3 regions of the Bradyrhizobium sp. LB13.1 genome follow, and region 2 is predicted to be linked to each of the others. Evidence: predicted binding sites of a transcription regulator. Region 2 holds the regulator's gene; each other region holds the start of a gene.
What was found. Region 2 encodes LexA, which represses DNA repair genes until DNA is damaged. Its sites were predicted from a motif close to TGTTCNNNNTGTGTTCNG; they were not measured.
Positions count from the first base shown of each region.

Region 1 (4,894 bases), 4.6 Mb from region 2:
GATTGCTGGCAATATAGCTTGCCCTGCGGGATACGCGCCGATCGCCGGCGAGGGCTTTGAAGCTGGTAGTCGGTACATTCCCGGCCGCAATCTGATTATGCTTTCCTTGGGAGCTAGCATTGGATTTCGCAGGAACATTGGCACGCTAATTTGTGGGGCTAGCGAAACTGAATACTCGGGTTACCCTGACTGCCGCGAGAGCTCCTTAAACGCAGTTGAAGCTGCTATCAATTTGTCGAGCGGGAAGCAGTTTCGCGTGCAGTGCCCGTTGATGAGTCTGGATAAGAAGGGCGTCTGGCAGCTTGCAGAAGAACTCGGGGGCGAGGAACTGGTTGCGCTGATTCAAGAGCTTAGTCACACTTGTTATTTGGGTGATCGCGACGCGCGACACGAGTGGGGCTACGGCTGCGGCGAGTGCGCTGCTTGCAAATTGAGGGCGAAAGGCTGGCAAGATTTCAAAGCCACTCGCCGGGTGAGATCTGGCTGAATAGCCCAAAAACAAAAACGGCCGGATCTTTCGATCCAGCCGTCACGCAAAACTTGATCCGGCTAAGCCTACGCCCCGCGACGCAAGCCCCCGCTCGATTCGAAAATTCTTAGCTCGCCTTCTTCGCCGGCGCGGGCGTCGGGCCGACCTTCTTCTGGATGGCGCGCTTCAGCTCGAGGGCGCGGGGCGACAGCACGGCGGCCTTGGCCTTGATCAGGAAGGGGTCGAGGCCGCCATTGTGGTCGACGCTCTTGATCGCGCTGGTGGAGACGCGCAGGCGCACGTTGCGGCCCAGCGCTTCGCTGATGAAGGTCACGTTGACCAGGTTCGGCAGGAAGCGGCGCTTGGTCTTGATGTTGGAGTGGCTGACCGTGTGGCCGACCTGGGGGCCCTTGGCCGTCAATTCGCAGCGGCGAGACATGGCAAAATCCTCAATCTTTCCCAACGATGTGCGGCCGCCATTCGGGGCGCCACGGGCAAATTCTCTGTCCTTGCAGGGAGCGGGCGGACGTATAGGGGGGAAGCGGCGAGCCGTCAAGGTTTTGGGGCGGGTTTCGTGCTCCACGCCGGCGGCGGTCCACCCCCTCTCCCGCTTGCGGGGGACGGCCGGGGTGGGGGTGCCTCCGCGGAGGGGCACTCGTTATCACAGGCAGTGTCTCCGAGAGGAGAAAACCCTCACCCGCGCTTCGCGCGACCTCTCCCGCAAGCGGGAGAGGTACTGGAGCCCGGAGCAATCCCCCGATCACCAAAACGGCAGTGTTTCAAGCGCTTTACCATCACATAAAGGGCGTATTCGCACCCGAAGAGTTCAGTGGAGTTCGGAAGCGGACATGCCCGGACACATTGCTTGCCGTGGTATTTGGCTTAAGTAACAACCGTTCGCGCTCCGATTGGATTGTTTCGTGCTCACAACGCCTCATCATGCGCCCGGCCTGCGCTCAACGGAGCGGCGCGCAAGCGATCCGCGCTCTGCCGGCCGGCTGGCCATGGCGGCCCTGTGCGGGCTGGTTCTGGCGTGGGCGGCGGAGCCCGCGGCGGCGCAAGGCAAGCTCGAGGCGCAATATGAGGCCTCACTGGCCGGCATTCCCGTCGGGCGAGGCGCTTGGAACATCGATATCGGAGACGACGTGTTCGCCGCAGCCGCCTCGGGCGGCACCACGGGGCTGCTGAAGTCGTTCGCGGGCGGGTCCGGCACCGGCGCCAGCCAGGGGCGGGTGGTCAACGGCGCGCTGGTCGCGACCGGCTACCAGGCCTCCACCACCACCTCGAAAAAGACCGAGGAAATCCGCATCACGCTCGACAAGGGCAACGTGAAGGATTTTGCCATCGTACCGGAGCCCCCGGTCGATGCAGACCGCATCGTCGTCACCGATGCGCATCGCCGTGGCGTCTGGGATCCGATGACGGCCTCGCTGGTGCGCGTGCCCGGCACCGGCGACGTGCTGTCGCCGGACGCCTGCCACGGCAGCGCCGCCGTGTTCGACGGCCGCATGCGCTACGAGCTCAAGCTCGATTTCAAGCGCATGGAGACCGTGAAGGCGGAGAAAGGCTATCACGGCCCGGTCGTGGTCTGCTCGCTGTTCTTCGTGCCTGTGGCGGGCTACATCCCCGACCGCCCCGTGATCAAATACCTCGCCGCCCAGCGCAACATCGAGATCGCCTTCGCGCCGGTGGCGGGCACGCGCGTCCTGGTCCCGTTCTGGCTGAAAGTGCCGACGCCGCTCGGGCCCGCGATGCTGGAAGCCACCAGCTTCATCACGTCAGCCCAGCCGCCGCGGGTCGCGAAGACGCAATAGGTCTGGCGCCCGCCCGTTTTGTCGAAAACAAAGTTAAGTGATTTCAGTGACTTACCTACTGTGCATGGGGTTGTTTTCGCGGTTTTGCATTGGAGGGGGGCCTTGAGCAGGGAATCCATTTGACTCCTCGCCGATTCTGATTCGACTCCGCGCCATCCCCAATTTTAAGGAACGTGCCACCGAAACGTTGCTTGTGCGGCAGCCCGAAACTCCATCTAGTGCGCAGTCAATAAGTCTCCCGCGACATGTTGCGTGAACGGAACAGGACTGATGGGGAGTCTGCGATTCGGCCGCGATTCGTTCTCAACTCGTTCCGAAGCTTAAAGACAAAGGGAAAAGCGTCGCAAAGTGAGACAGTTGCGCGGGGTTTGGGGAGCGTCACCATATTCTCCGCTGCTTGATCTCCTCACCCTGAGGAGGCCGCGTAAGCGGCCGTCTCGAAGGGCGAGGGACCCGGCACCATCCGGGGCCTTCATCCTTCGAGACGCGCTGACGCGCTCCTCAGGATGAGGAGCAAGGCCCAGCCTCCGGCCCGCCCCAAAACAGCACTGACATTCGCCCCAATCGCCATTACCTAATCTCTGAGATGCCCTTTTCCTCCTCCCCCTTCGCTTCCGAGCGGCTCCCCGGCGCCGGCGTCACTGCGGTGCTCGGGCCGACCAACACCGGCAAGACCCATCTCGCCATCGAGCGGATGCTCGCGCATCCCTCGGGCATGATCGGGCTGCCGCTGCGCCTGCTCGCACGCGAGGTCTATAACAAGATCGCCGCGCGGGTCGGCCCCGATGCCGTCGCGCTTGTGACCGGCGAGGAGAAGATCAAGCCGAAATCGCCGCGCTACTGGGTCTCCACCGTTGAGGCGATGCCGCGGGATCTCGACGTCTCGTTCCTCGCCGTCGACGAGGTGCAGATCGCCTCTGATCTCGAGCGCGGTCACGTCTTCACCGACCGCATCCTCAACCGCCGCGGCCGCGACGAGACGCTGCTGCTGGGCGCAGCGACGATGCGCCCGATCATCGAGCGGCTGCTGCCGGGCGTCTCCATGATCACGCGGCCGCGCCTGTCGCAGCTGGAATTCGCCGGCGACCGCAAGATCACGCGCCAGCCGCGCCGCACCGCGATCGTCGCCTTCTCGGCCGACGAGGTCTACGCCATCGCCGAGCTGATCCGCCGTCAGCATGGCGGCGCCGCCGTGGTGCTGGGATCGCTGTCGCCGCGCACCCGCAACGCGCAGGTGGCGATGTTCCAGAACGGCGAGGTCGATTATCTCGTCGCCACCGACGCCGTCGGCATGGGCCTCAATCTCGACGTCGACCACGTCGCCTTTGCCTCCGACCGCAAGTTCGACGGCTACCAGTTCCGCCGCCTGACGCCGTCCGAATTCGCCCAGATCGCCGGCCGTGCCGGCCGCGCCACCCGCAACGGCACCTTCGGCACCACCGGCCGCTGCGGGCCGTTCGAGCCCGAACTCGTCAATGCGCTACAGAACCACACCTTCGACCCCGTCAAGGTTTTGCAATGGCGCAATTCGAAGCTGGATTTTGCCTCGCTCGGCGCGCTCCAGGTGTCCCTGAACCTGGGCCCCGGCCATGAGGCGCTGACGCGCGCGCCGATCGCCGAGGACATGCGCGTGCTCGACCATGCCGCCCGCGACGCCGAGGTGCGCGATGTCGCGCATGGCAAGGACGCCGTGGAGCGGCTGTGGGACGCCTGCCAGATCCCGGACTACCGAAAATTGTCGCCGGCCGCCCATGCCGAGCTGGTCACCACGCTGTACGGCTTCCTGATGCAGAAGGGATGCATCCCCGATTCCTGGTTCAGGACCCAGATCGACCAGGCCGACCGCGTCGACGGTGATATCGACACCCTCTCGGCCCGGATCGCACAGATTCGCACCTGGACCTTCGTCGCCAACCGCCCGGACTGGCTGAAAGACCCCGAACGCTGGCAGGGAATCGCCCGCGAGGTCGAAAATAAATTATCGGATGCGCTCCATGAACGCTTGACTGAGCGTTTCGTTGATCGCCGGACCAGTGTATTGATGCGCCGCCTGCGGGAGAACACGAGCTTGAATACTGAAATCGGCAAGACCGGCGAAGTCATCGTCGAAGGCCATGTCATCGGCCGCCTCGATGGCTTCACCTTTGCACCGGATGCGGCGGAAGCCGGCTCCGATGCGAAAGCGTTGCAGGCGGCAGCGCAGGCCGTGCTCGCCGGCGAGATCAACGCGCGCGCCGAAAAGCTGGGCAACGCGCCGGACGAGCAGTTCGTGCTGACCTCGGAAGGCATGATCCGCTGGACCGGCGACGCCGTGGCGCGGCTGTCTGCCGCAGAGGACGCGCTGCATCCGCGCATCCGCATCATCTCCGACGAACGCCTGACCGGCGGCCCCCGCGACAAGGTGCAGGCCAGGCTCGACCTCTGGCTCAAGACGCACATCGAAAAGCTGCTCGGGCCGATGTTCGAGCTGTCGAAGGCCGAGGACGTCACCGGCATCGCCCGCGGCATCGCCTACCAGCTCGTCGAGGCGCTCGGCGTGCTGGAGCGCCAGAAGATCGCCAACGAGCTGAAGGACCTCGACCAGCCCTCGCGCGCCGTCCTGCGCAAATAT
Region 1 is NZ_JBSRYQ010000001.1:127,928-132,821, reverse strand. Features, by position in the region: gene ACVWYI_RS00625 (7-cyano-7-deazaguanine synthase) at 1-487, shown strand, start outside; gene rpmB (50S ribosomal protein L28) at 597-908, opposite strand; gene ACVWYI_RS00615 (DUF3108 domain-containing protein) at 1,474-2,283, shown strand; gene ACVWYI_RS00610 (helicase-related protein) at 2,870-4,894, shown strand, end outside.
Region 1: a site for LexA is predicted at 2,582-2,599, ahead of ACVWYI_RS00610 (helicase-related protein). Genes of this name have one in related genera too.

Region 2 (4,894 bases):
AGCAGGCCTCTCTTCTTCTTGAATTCGCCAGGACAACCTCAGACTCGGCCCTTTCCGCCAAGCTCGTGAGCAAGGCCGCCGACCTGAAATCCCAGGCCGATCCGCTTCCCGACAAGGATCAGGGGCCGAAGGCGCCCGACGTAAGTCCCGAGCAGACAGCGACCTGATCGGTGCTGGCCGGGGCGGTCGTCATCTCGTCCCTGCCATGGTCACTCTCCTGCCGATCTGTCTCGTTCCTCGGATCATGCCGCGACGGGCTTGATCTTGCCTTCCAGAACAATGTGAAGCAGCGGGATGACTGTCCCCGCTCAGCTGTTTTTGCCTCTGCGCCCGCGCTCGGCTAGAAGACTTGCGGAACATTCGCCCGAACGTGCCGAGCAGGAGTTTTCGCCGTGGCCTTGATGCCGGTTTCTGACGCGCTTGCCGCGGTGCTGGCGGGTGCAGAGCCGCTGCCCGAAGAGATGGTTGCCATCGACGAAGCCTACCATCGCGTGCTCGCGCGCGACGCCGCGGCCCGGCGCACGCAGCCGCCACAGGCGATGTCGGCGATGGATGGCTACGCGGTGCGTGCGGCCGATGCCGCGACGATCGATTCGAAGCTCACCGTCATCGGCGAGGTCGCGGCAGGTCGGCCGTTCGCGGGAACAGTCGGCGCCGGCGAGGCCGTGCGGATCTTCACCGGCGGCGTCGTTCCCTACGGCGCCGACGCCGTCGTGATCCAGGAGGACACGGTCGCCGACGGCAAGCGCATCACGATCAAGGAAGCCGCGATCGCCGGACGGCACATCCGGCCCGCCGGTGTCGATTTCCGTGACGGCGACGTGCTCCTGCGCAAGGGAAGCCGTCTCACCGAGCGCGACCTCGCGCTTGCGGCCGGGATGAATCACCCGCACCTCTCCGTTTGCCGACGTCCGAAGGTCGCGATCCTCGCCACCGGCGACGAGCTGGTGATGCCGGGCACCACGCCCGGTCACGGCCAGATCGTCTATTCCAACGGCTACGCCCTGCACGCTCTCGCTCGCAGCGAGGGCGCCGAGACCATCGACCTCGGTATTGCCACCGACACGCTGGAGGCCACCACCGTCGGCATTCGACGCGCCCGCGAGAGCGGAGCCGACATCCTGATCACGACCGGCGGCGCATCGGTCGGCGACCACGATCTGGTCCAGCAGGCGCTGAGGGACGAAGGCATAACGATGGCGTTCTGGAAGATCGCGATGCGGCCGGGCAAGCCGATGATGCACGGGCGGCTCGGCGCGATGGAGGTGATCGGCCTGCCGGGCAATCCCGTGTCGTCCTACGTCTGCGCTTTCCTGTTCTTGGTGCCGCTGATTCGCGCTCTCTCGGGCCGTTCAGTGATTCACCATCGCCGCGAGCGCGCCGTGCTCGGCCGCGACGTCGGCGCCAACGACCAGCGGGAAGACTATCTGCGCGCGCATCTGGAGGAGCGCGACGACGGCACGCGCGTTGCCCTTCCCGTCAACCATCAGGACTCTTCGCTGCTTGCGAATCTCGCTGCGGCACAGGTACTTCTCGTGCGCGCACCGTTCGCGCCGAAAGCCGAAGCAGGCACACCTTGCGAGGTGTTGCGGCTCCCCGTGTGAGCGCCCCGACAACGCATGTTCCGCGAACTTCGCTCTGTTCACGGTAAATTAAGCAGTTGCGGAACACATATCGAACATATAGTGTCCGTTCATGATTTGTTTCGAGCGTGTAGCGGCTTATTGCTGAATTCAGCGTCTCGGAATCGAACGACATCAACCGGGAGACTTTGGTCGAGATGTTAACGCGCAAACAATACGAGCTTCTGCGGTTCATCAATGAACGTCTGAAGGAAAGCGGCGTGCCGCCCTCCTTCGACGAGATGAAGGATGCGCTCGACCTGCGCTCGAAGTCGGGCATCCATCGCCTGATCACGGCGCTCGAGGAGCGCGGCTTCATCCGACGCCTGCCCAACCGCGCCCGTGCGATCGAGGTCATCAAATTGCCCGAGCTCCAGGCCGCCGCCGGCAGCCGCCGCGGCTTCACGCCGAGCGTCATTGAGGGCAATCTCGGCAAGGTACGTGCGAGCTCCAGCCTGCCCGCGGACGATGGTGAACGTCCGGTCGCGGTGCCGGTGATGGGCCGGATTGCGGCCGGCACACCGATCGAGGCGTTGCAGACCCGCAGCCACACTATCAGCGTACCGCCTGACATGCTTGGCTCGGGCGAGCACTACGCGCTCGAAGTGCGCGGCGATTCCATGGTCGAGGCCGGCATCCTCGACGGCGACATGGCGCTGATCCAGCGCAACGAGAGCGCCGATACCGGCGACATCGTGGTGGCGCTGATCGACGACGAGGAAGCAACCCTCAAGCGCTTCCGCCGCCGCGGCGCATCGATCGCGCTCGAGCCCGCCAACGGCGCCTATGAGGTGCGCATCCTGCCGCCGAACCGGGTAAAAATTCAGGGCAAGCTGATCGGGCTGTACCGAAAGTACTGAGCCCGTACGGCAGTCACGCAATACCAATTGGAGTGGACGGATTGCCCGCTCCGGCTGGATAGTCATCCTGGTTCTGCACAGATTATCCGGCCGCTTCTCCGGCGGCCCATCCTCGACACGCCGCACCAAGCATCCCAGAGGCTTCGCGGCGTTCCGGTTTGAGGAGACGTCATGCGCAAGGGCATCTCCGGCCGCTGACGTGCGCGACCGAAATGCCCAGGAGCAGGCTTTGTTCCTCGCCGATTCGGGAAAGATAATGTGATCGCGGCGTGCGGAAACCAGCCGCAGATTTGCCCATAACCAAGCAGAGGCTTGTGTGTTTCCACTCTGATAGGGGCCTGCGCCTCGATAAGAGACGCCGGTTGCTATCCCAGCATGAGGAGCACCCGATGTGTGACTACAGCCTGCATGCCATCGCGTCGCGCCCCGCCGAAGTCGGCGAGACGGTCGTCACGACAACCTTCCGCGGCACCTCGACGCGTGGTTTTGCGTCCGCAGCCGATCCGACTGTGGCCGTCTGCCTGCTGCCGGGAACGGAGCTCGCCTTCGCCGACAACATCCGCTACGATAATCGCTGGATCTGGACACGCACGATCAATTCCCGTGTCGGCAAGTTCGGCAAGATCGATCCGCACATTCCCGACCGCCATCATGACGCGATCGAATTCCCCGACGGCAAATACGTGCTGGTGACCCAGCTTGTCGAAGGACAGCGCGCGACCGTGCTGCAACTGCCGGTGACGCTGCCGGCCGGCGAGCGCGAGCACAAGCCGCAGATCATGGCCGACAGGCAGCCGACCATCACGCGCCTGCCGATCGGCTGACACGGTCGCCCTCCGGCCACGGGATCGGAGGCCAGGATTGATTTGCAATCGCCGGCCGTGGCCGGCGAGGTGGTGTGGTTTGCGTCCAGCGAATCCGATCGGATGCACCAGCCCACTGCATCTCTCCGCACGATCCGATTAATCGTCGGCTTGCAAATCGATTTCCGCCGGCGTTGCGTCCTTGCTGCGTGGCGGGATCTTTTTCGGCGCAAGACTGCCGTCGAAATCACCTTCGCCTGCGCCGGCCGGCAACCAGGGACGGCTCGTGCCTCTTTCCCTCACCGCCTGAACTGCAAAGCCGTCACCACGCTGCGTCAGCGCCAGCGCGCTCTGGCTCGCGAGCCGCCGTCGATCGACCACCATCGCGGCGCAATCGGGCGGCGCGGGACGTGCCGTCACCACCAGCGCGGCGCGGTTGCAATCGTCCGCCAGCGCGTCGATGCGCAGTGCCAGCGCGACCAGCCGCCCATCGGCGAGCGGCGTCACGCAGCCGGATTCATCGCAAGACACGCCGGCCGCCAGCGAGGTGCTGGCGGCATCGCGCGGATCGGCGTCGGCAGCCAACCACTCCTTGAGCAAAAAGCTATCCTTGCTCGTCTTGATCAGGTGAAGATGTCCGTCCTTGCCCCGCACCGCGACGCTCTGGCCATCCCCGGCAATCAGGATGTCGGGCTGCCGCACCGACAGCCCCCAGAGAATCGCGACCAGCAGCACCAGTACGCCGGACCAGCGCAGCGGCGTGCGCAACAGGCCCAGCACGATGATCCCCAGGCTCGCCGCGATCAGCGGCGCGATGCCGAAAGCCGGGATGCGGCCGATCGCGCCCGGCAATGCCGCGACCCAGCGCGAGACCACGACCATCCAGTCGATGCCGATCCCCATCAGCCACCAGAACACGCTATCGAGCCCGAAGGGAGCCGCAAGCAGCCCGAGCAGCCCCGCCGGCATCACCAGCGCCGAGACCACCGGCATCGCACCGAGATTGGCGAGCACGCCGAACGGGGTGACGCGGTGGAAGTGGAAAGCGGCATAGGGCGTGGTCGCAAGTCCCGCGATCAGCGAAGCCATGAACAGCATCGCGATCTCGCGCCCGCCCCACATCGCAACGCGCGCTGTCGCCGAATGATCGGGCGATGCGAACAGGTTCGGCATGCCGATCTGCACCAGCGCCACCAGCCCGAGCGTCGCGGCGAACGACATCTGAAATGTGGGACGCGGATTCCTAATTCATTCGTAAAGTCAAACGTTTAACTTACTCTCTTGATCTTACTCCGGGATTTTTTCCGGGACTCCGCGAGCCGCTCAACGGCGCTGGCTAAGCTTTCGCCGCCCGTTTAACCAGCTCGGCGAAAAATGGCATAAAAACAAACCAAGCAACGACTTGTGACAATGCTCCACCAATCAACACTGCCAAAAGTGCTCTGATCCTACCGAACGAGTGGATAGCACTCACAAGCGGGACAATCTTTGCGACGATCCACACATACACGAAAAGCTGCATCACCATGGCGAAAGCTCCGAACACTGACGGAACCATCGCAGGGGAGCCCGAGAGAACTAGATTTCGAATCTCCGGATCAAGGTTCGG
Region 2 is NZ_JBSRYQ010000001.1:4,688,646-4,693,539, forward strand. Features, by position in the region: gene ACVWYI_RS22320 (hypothetical protein) at 1-167, shown strand, start outside; gene ACVWYI_RS22325 (molybdopterin molybdotransferase MoeA) at 393-1,604, shown strand; gene lexA (transcriptional repressor LexA) at 1,781-2,482, shown strand; gene ACVWYI_RS22335 (hypothetical protein) at 2,872-3,306, shown strand; partial or broken gene ACVWYI_RS22340 (ComEC/Rec2 family competence protein) at 3,445-4,518, opposite strand; gene ACVWYI_RS22345 (hypothetical protein) at 4,622-4,813, opposite strand.

Region 3 (4,894 bases), 100 kb from region 2:
CGCTTTCACCGCCTGCCATTGTTGCATCCGGGCGACGGACTCTGCCGCTCGATGGAGCTACCGTCGCCTCGGACTTAGTTCATATGGGCGTCACGCCTGATCAGCCGCTTCGGATCAACAAGAAGCGACGAACCTGGGGAGACTGGCAATGAATAAGCTTGTGTTTGGCGCAATCGGTGCCGTGGCGTTGGGCGTATCGGCTCCCGCGAGCGCGGCCGATCTGGCGGCACGTCCCTACAACAAGGCTCCGGCGCCGATGGTTGCGACCATCTATGACTGGAGCGGCTTCTACATCGGCATCAACGGCGGCGGCGGGTCGAGCCACAAGTGCTGGGACTTCGTTACGCCGGTGACCGGTACATTGGTCGGCGAAGGCTGTCACAATGCGACAGGCGGCACCGTCGGCGGGCAGATCGGCTATCGCTGGCAGACGGCCAGTTGGGTGTTCGGCTTTGAAGGCCAGGGCAACTGGGCCGACTTCCGGGGCGACAACGTGAGCACACTGTTTCCGGGCACCGCTTTGGTGACCGGTGATCGCAACCGTTCTCGCATCGATTCTTTCGGGCTCATCACCGGTCAGGTCGGTTACGCCTGGAACAACGTGCTGCTCTACGTGAAGGGCGGCGGCGCCGTGGTCGGTGACAAGTACGACGTCTATGCCGCCGCAGGTACGCCCGGCGCGGGTACGCTGCTGGCTTCGGCGCGTGAAACTCGCTGGGGTGGGACGGTCGGAGCCGGTTTGGAGTTCGGCTTCGCACCAAACTGGTCGCTGGGCTTTGAGTACGACCACATCTTCCTTGGCAATCGCACGATCGGCTTCACAACGCCCGCGGGCGCAACATTCGGAAGCGACCGAATTAGCCAGGATGTCGATATGGGGCTTGTCCGCTTGAACTATCGCTGGGGCGGTCCGGTCCTCGCGAAGTACTGATCCAACTGACATCATTCAAGAACTCTAAGGCCGGCCTTCGCGCCGGCCTTTTCGTTTCCGTTCCCCGACGGGAATAACAGGTCAACAAGTGCTCCATTTTCAGGCTGCTGTGGCCGGTGGGACACACAACTTGCGGCTTTAGTAGTGTAAGAGTGACATCAGTTGGACGAGAGTGTCCGATGCCTTTCCCGAATAGGGAGGGCAACAGAAACTGGGGACTGGGATTAGTTGAAAATGAAAAAGATTTTGTTGGCTTCGGCCTGTTTGTTCGCTCTCGCTGCCCCGGCTTCGGCCGCTGATCTCGCGGCGCGCCCCTACACCAAGGCTCCGGTGGCTATGGCTTCGGTCTACAACTGGACCGGCTTCTACATCGGCGCCAACGCCGGTGGTGGCTCGAGCCACAATTGCTGGGATACGACCTCGGTGCTTGGCGCACCAGTCCCCGTCACGGCTGAAGGCTGCCACAATGCAACCGGCGCCATCGTCGGCGGCCAGATCGGCTATCGCTGGCAGTCCAGCAATTGGGTGTTCGGCCTCGAAGCCCAGGGCGATTGGGCTGACCTGAAGGGCTCGAACACCAGCTCGCCCGCCGCGTTCTTCCCGCTGGTGAACAACACCAAGATCGACGCCATCGGCCTCTTCACCGGTCAGGTGGGTTATGCCTGGAACAACGTGCTCTGGTACGTGAAGGGCGGCGCGGCCGTCACCCACAACAAGTTTCAGCGGCACTCTGGGTGGCGTCACCCTCGATACCGCCAACGAAACCCGTTGGGGTGGCACGGTCGGCACCGGCATCGAGTTCGGCTTCGCTCCGAACTGGTCGGTCGCCGTCGAATATAACCACCTGTTCATGGGCAAGCACACCGACAGCTTCACCTTCCTCGGTGTGAACACCCGCAGCGACAGCATCAAGCAGGACGTGGATATGGCCACGGTTCGCTTGAACTATCGCTTCGGCGGTCCGATCGTCGCGAAGTACTGATCTGCACGACCGACGTCACATCGTTACGAAAGGCCGGCCTTGCGCCGGCCTTTTTGTTTGCGCGGTCTCCTGCAGCGTAGTTCCGCTGGCCCTCCTGCTGCCAGATGCCGCCAGCGCGCCAACAATCCGTTGACGATTCGCAAAGGCCACTGGAAATCCCTCCTCGTTCTTCCTACGTTCGCTGACATACCCATCGGCGCCGATCCCGGTTCCGGGCGAAGCGCGCCTTCAGCGTTGGCGCGATCGCGCGCCTTTGGGATTCTTGAGGACCACCAGGATGGATGAAGTGATCAAGGCGAAGCGCCAACAGCCGAACGTGGGATCAAATCTGCGCGCAATTACGATCCGTGGCGCGCGCGAGCACAACCTCAAGAACGTCGACGTCGAGATTCCCCGCGACAAGCTGGTGGTGTTCACGGGGCTGTCAGGCTCCGGCAAATCCTCGCTCGCCTTCGACACCATCTATGCCGAGGGCCAGCGCCGCTACGTCGAATCGCTATCGGCCTATGCGCGCCAATTCCTGGAGATGATGCAGAAGCCCGACGTCGACCAGATCGACGGATTGTCGCCGGCGATCTCGATCGAGCAGAAGACGACGTCGAAGAACCCGCGCTCCACCGTCGGCACCGTCACCGAAATCTACGACTACATGCGCCTGTTATGGGCGCGCGTCGGCGTGCCCTATTCGCCGGCCACAGGCTTTCCGATCGAGAGCCAGACCGTCTCGCAGATGGTCGATCGCGTCTTGGTGCTGCCCGAGGGCACGCGCCTTTATCTGCTCGCGCCGGTCGTGCGCGGCCGCAAGGGCGAGTACCGGAAAGAGCTCACCGAATGGCTCAAGAAGGGCTTTCAGCGCGTCAAGATCGACGGCACCTTCCATGAGCTCAGCGAGGCGCCGACCCTCGACAAGAAATTCCCGCACGACATCGACGTCGTCGTCGATCGCATCGTGGTGCGTGCCGACATCGGCCAGCGCCTCGCCGAAAGCTTTGAGACCGCGCTGAAGCTCGCCGAGGGCCTCGCCGTCATCGAGTTCGCTGATGCGCCGGCTGCGGCAGCACCCGCGGAAGAGAAAAAGAAGACCGCAAAGATCCACGACAAGAGCGGACCCGAGCGCATGCTGTTCTCGGAAAAGTTCGCCTGCCCGGTCTCCGGCTTCACCATCCCTGAGATCGAGCCCAGGCTTTTCTCCTTCAACAATCCCTATGGCGCCTGCCCCGCCTGTGGCGGCCTTGGCGTCGAGCAGCATGTCGATGAAGACCTAGTCATCCCCGACAAGGAGCTCCCCATTGGCAAGGGCGCGATCGCGCCCTGGGCCAAGTCCTCCTCGCCCTATTACATTCAGACGCTGACTGCGCTCGGCAAGCACTACAAGTTCACGCTGACCACCAAATGGAAGGATCTGCCGAAGAAGACGCAGAACGCGATCCTCCACGGCTCCGGCGAGGACGAGATCAAGTTCTCGTATGAAGACGGCGTCCGCTCCTACGACACCAAGAAACCGTTCGAGGGCGTCATCACCAACATCAACCGCCGCTATCGCGAGACCGAAAGCGAGTGGGCGCGCGAGGAGCTGTCGAAATATTTCCACGACGTGCCCTGCGGAGGCTGCAACGGCTTTCGGCTCAAGCCCGAGGCGCTCTGCGTCAAGATCGGCGGCAAGCACATCGGCGACATCTCCGAGATGTCGGTGAAGGGCGCCGGCGCGTGGTTCGAGACCGTTCCGGAGGCGTTGAACGCGCAGCAGAACGAGATCGCCGGCCGCATCCTGAAAGAGATTCGCGAGCGCCTGACCTTCCTGCTCGACGTCGGCCTGAACTATCTCACGCTGTCCCGCTCCTCCGGTACGCTGTCCGGCGGCGAGAGCCAGCGCATCCGCCTGGCCTCGCAGATCGGCTCCGGACTGACCGGCGTGCTCTACGTGCTCGACGAGCCCTCGATCGGCCTGCACCAGCGCGACAACGCGCGCCTGCTCGACACGCTGAAGCGGCTCCGCGATCTCGGTAACACCGTGATCGTGGTCGAGCACGACGAGGACGCGATCCTGCTGGCCGATTACGTGCTCGATATCGGCCCCGGCGCCGGCATGCATGGCGGCAACATCATCGCCGAAGGCACGCCCGCCGAGATCATGCGCAACCCGAAATCGCTCACCGGAAAATATCTCACCGGCGAGCTCGAGGTCGAGGTGCCGGAGCGGCGCCCGCCGAACCATCGCCGCACCATCAAGGTGGTGAACGCGCGCGGCAATAACCTCAAGAACGTCACCGCCGAAATTCCGCTCGGCCTGTTCACCTGCGTCACCGGCGTCTCCGGCGGCGGCAAGTCGACGCTGCTGATCGACACGGTCTACAAGGCCATCGCCCGCAAGCTGAACAATGCCAGCGAGGGCGCCGCGCCGCACGACCGCATCGAGGGCCTCGAGCATATCGACAAGATCATCGACATCGACCAGTCGCCGATCGGCCGCACGCCGCGCTCCAACCCCGCGACCTATACCGGTGCCTTCACGCCGATCCGCGAATGGTTCGCCGGCCTGCCCGAGTCGAAAGCACGCGGCTACGAGCCCGGCCGCTTCTCCTTCAACGTCAAGGGCGGCCGCTGCGAGGCTTGCCAGGGCGACGGCGTCATCAAGATCGAGATGCACTTTTTGCCCGACGTCTACGTCACCTGCGACGTCTGCAAGGGCAAGCGCTACAACCGCGAGACGCTGGAGGTGCTGTTCAAGGGCAAGAGCATCGCCGACGTGCTCGACATGACCGTCGAGGAAGCGGCCGAGTTCTTCAAGGCGGTCCCGCGCGTGCGCGAGACGTTCCAGACCCTGCATCGCGTCGGCCTCGACTACATCCACGTCGGCCAGCAGGCCACAACGCTCTCCGGCGGCGAAGCCCAGCGCGTCAAGCTCGCAAAGGAGCTGTCAAAGCGCGCCACCGGCCGCACGCTCTACATCCTGGACGAGCCGACCACCGGGCTGCACTTCC
Region 3 is NZ_JBSRYQ010000001.1:4,588,480-4,593,373, forward strand. Features, by position in the region: gene ACVWYI_RS21850 (outer membrane protein) at 149-931, shown strand; partial or broken gene ACVWYI_RS21855 (outer membrane protein) at 1,166-1,913, shown strand; gene uvrA (excinuclease ABC subunit UvrA) at 2,191-4,894, shown strand, end outside.
Region 3: a site for LexA is predicted at 2,078-2,095, ahead of uvrA (excinuclease ABC subunit UvrA). Genes of this name have one in related genera too.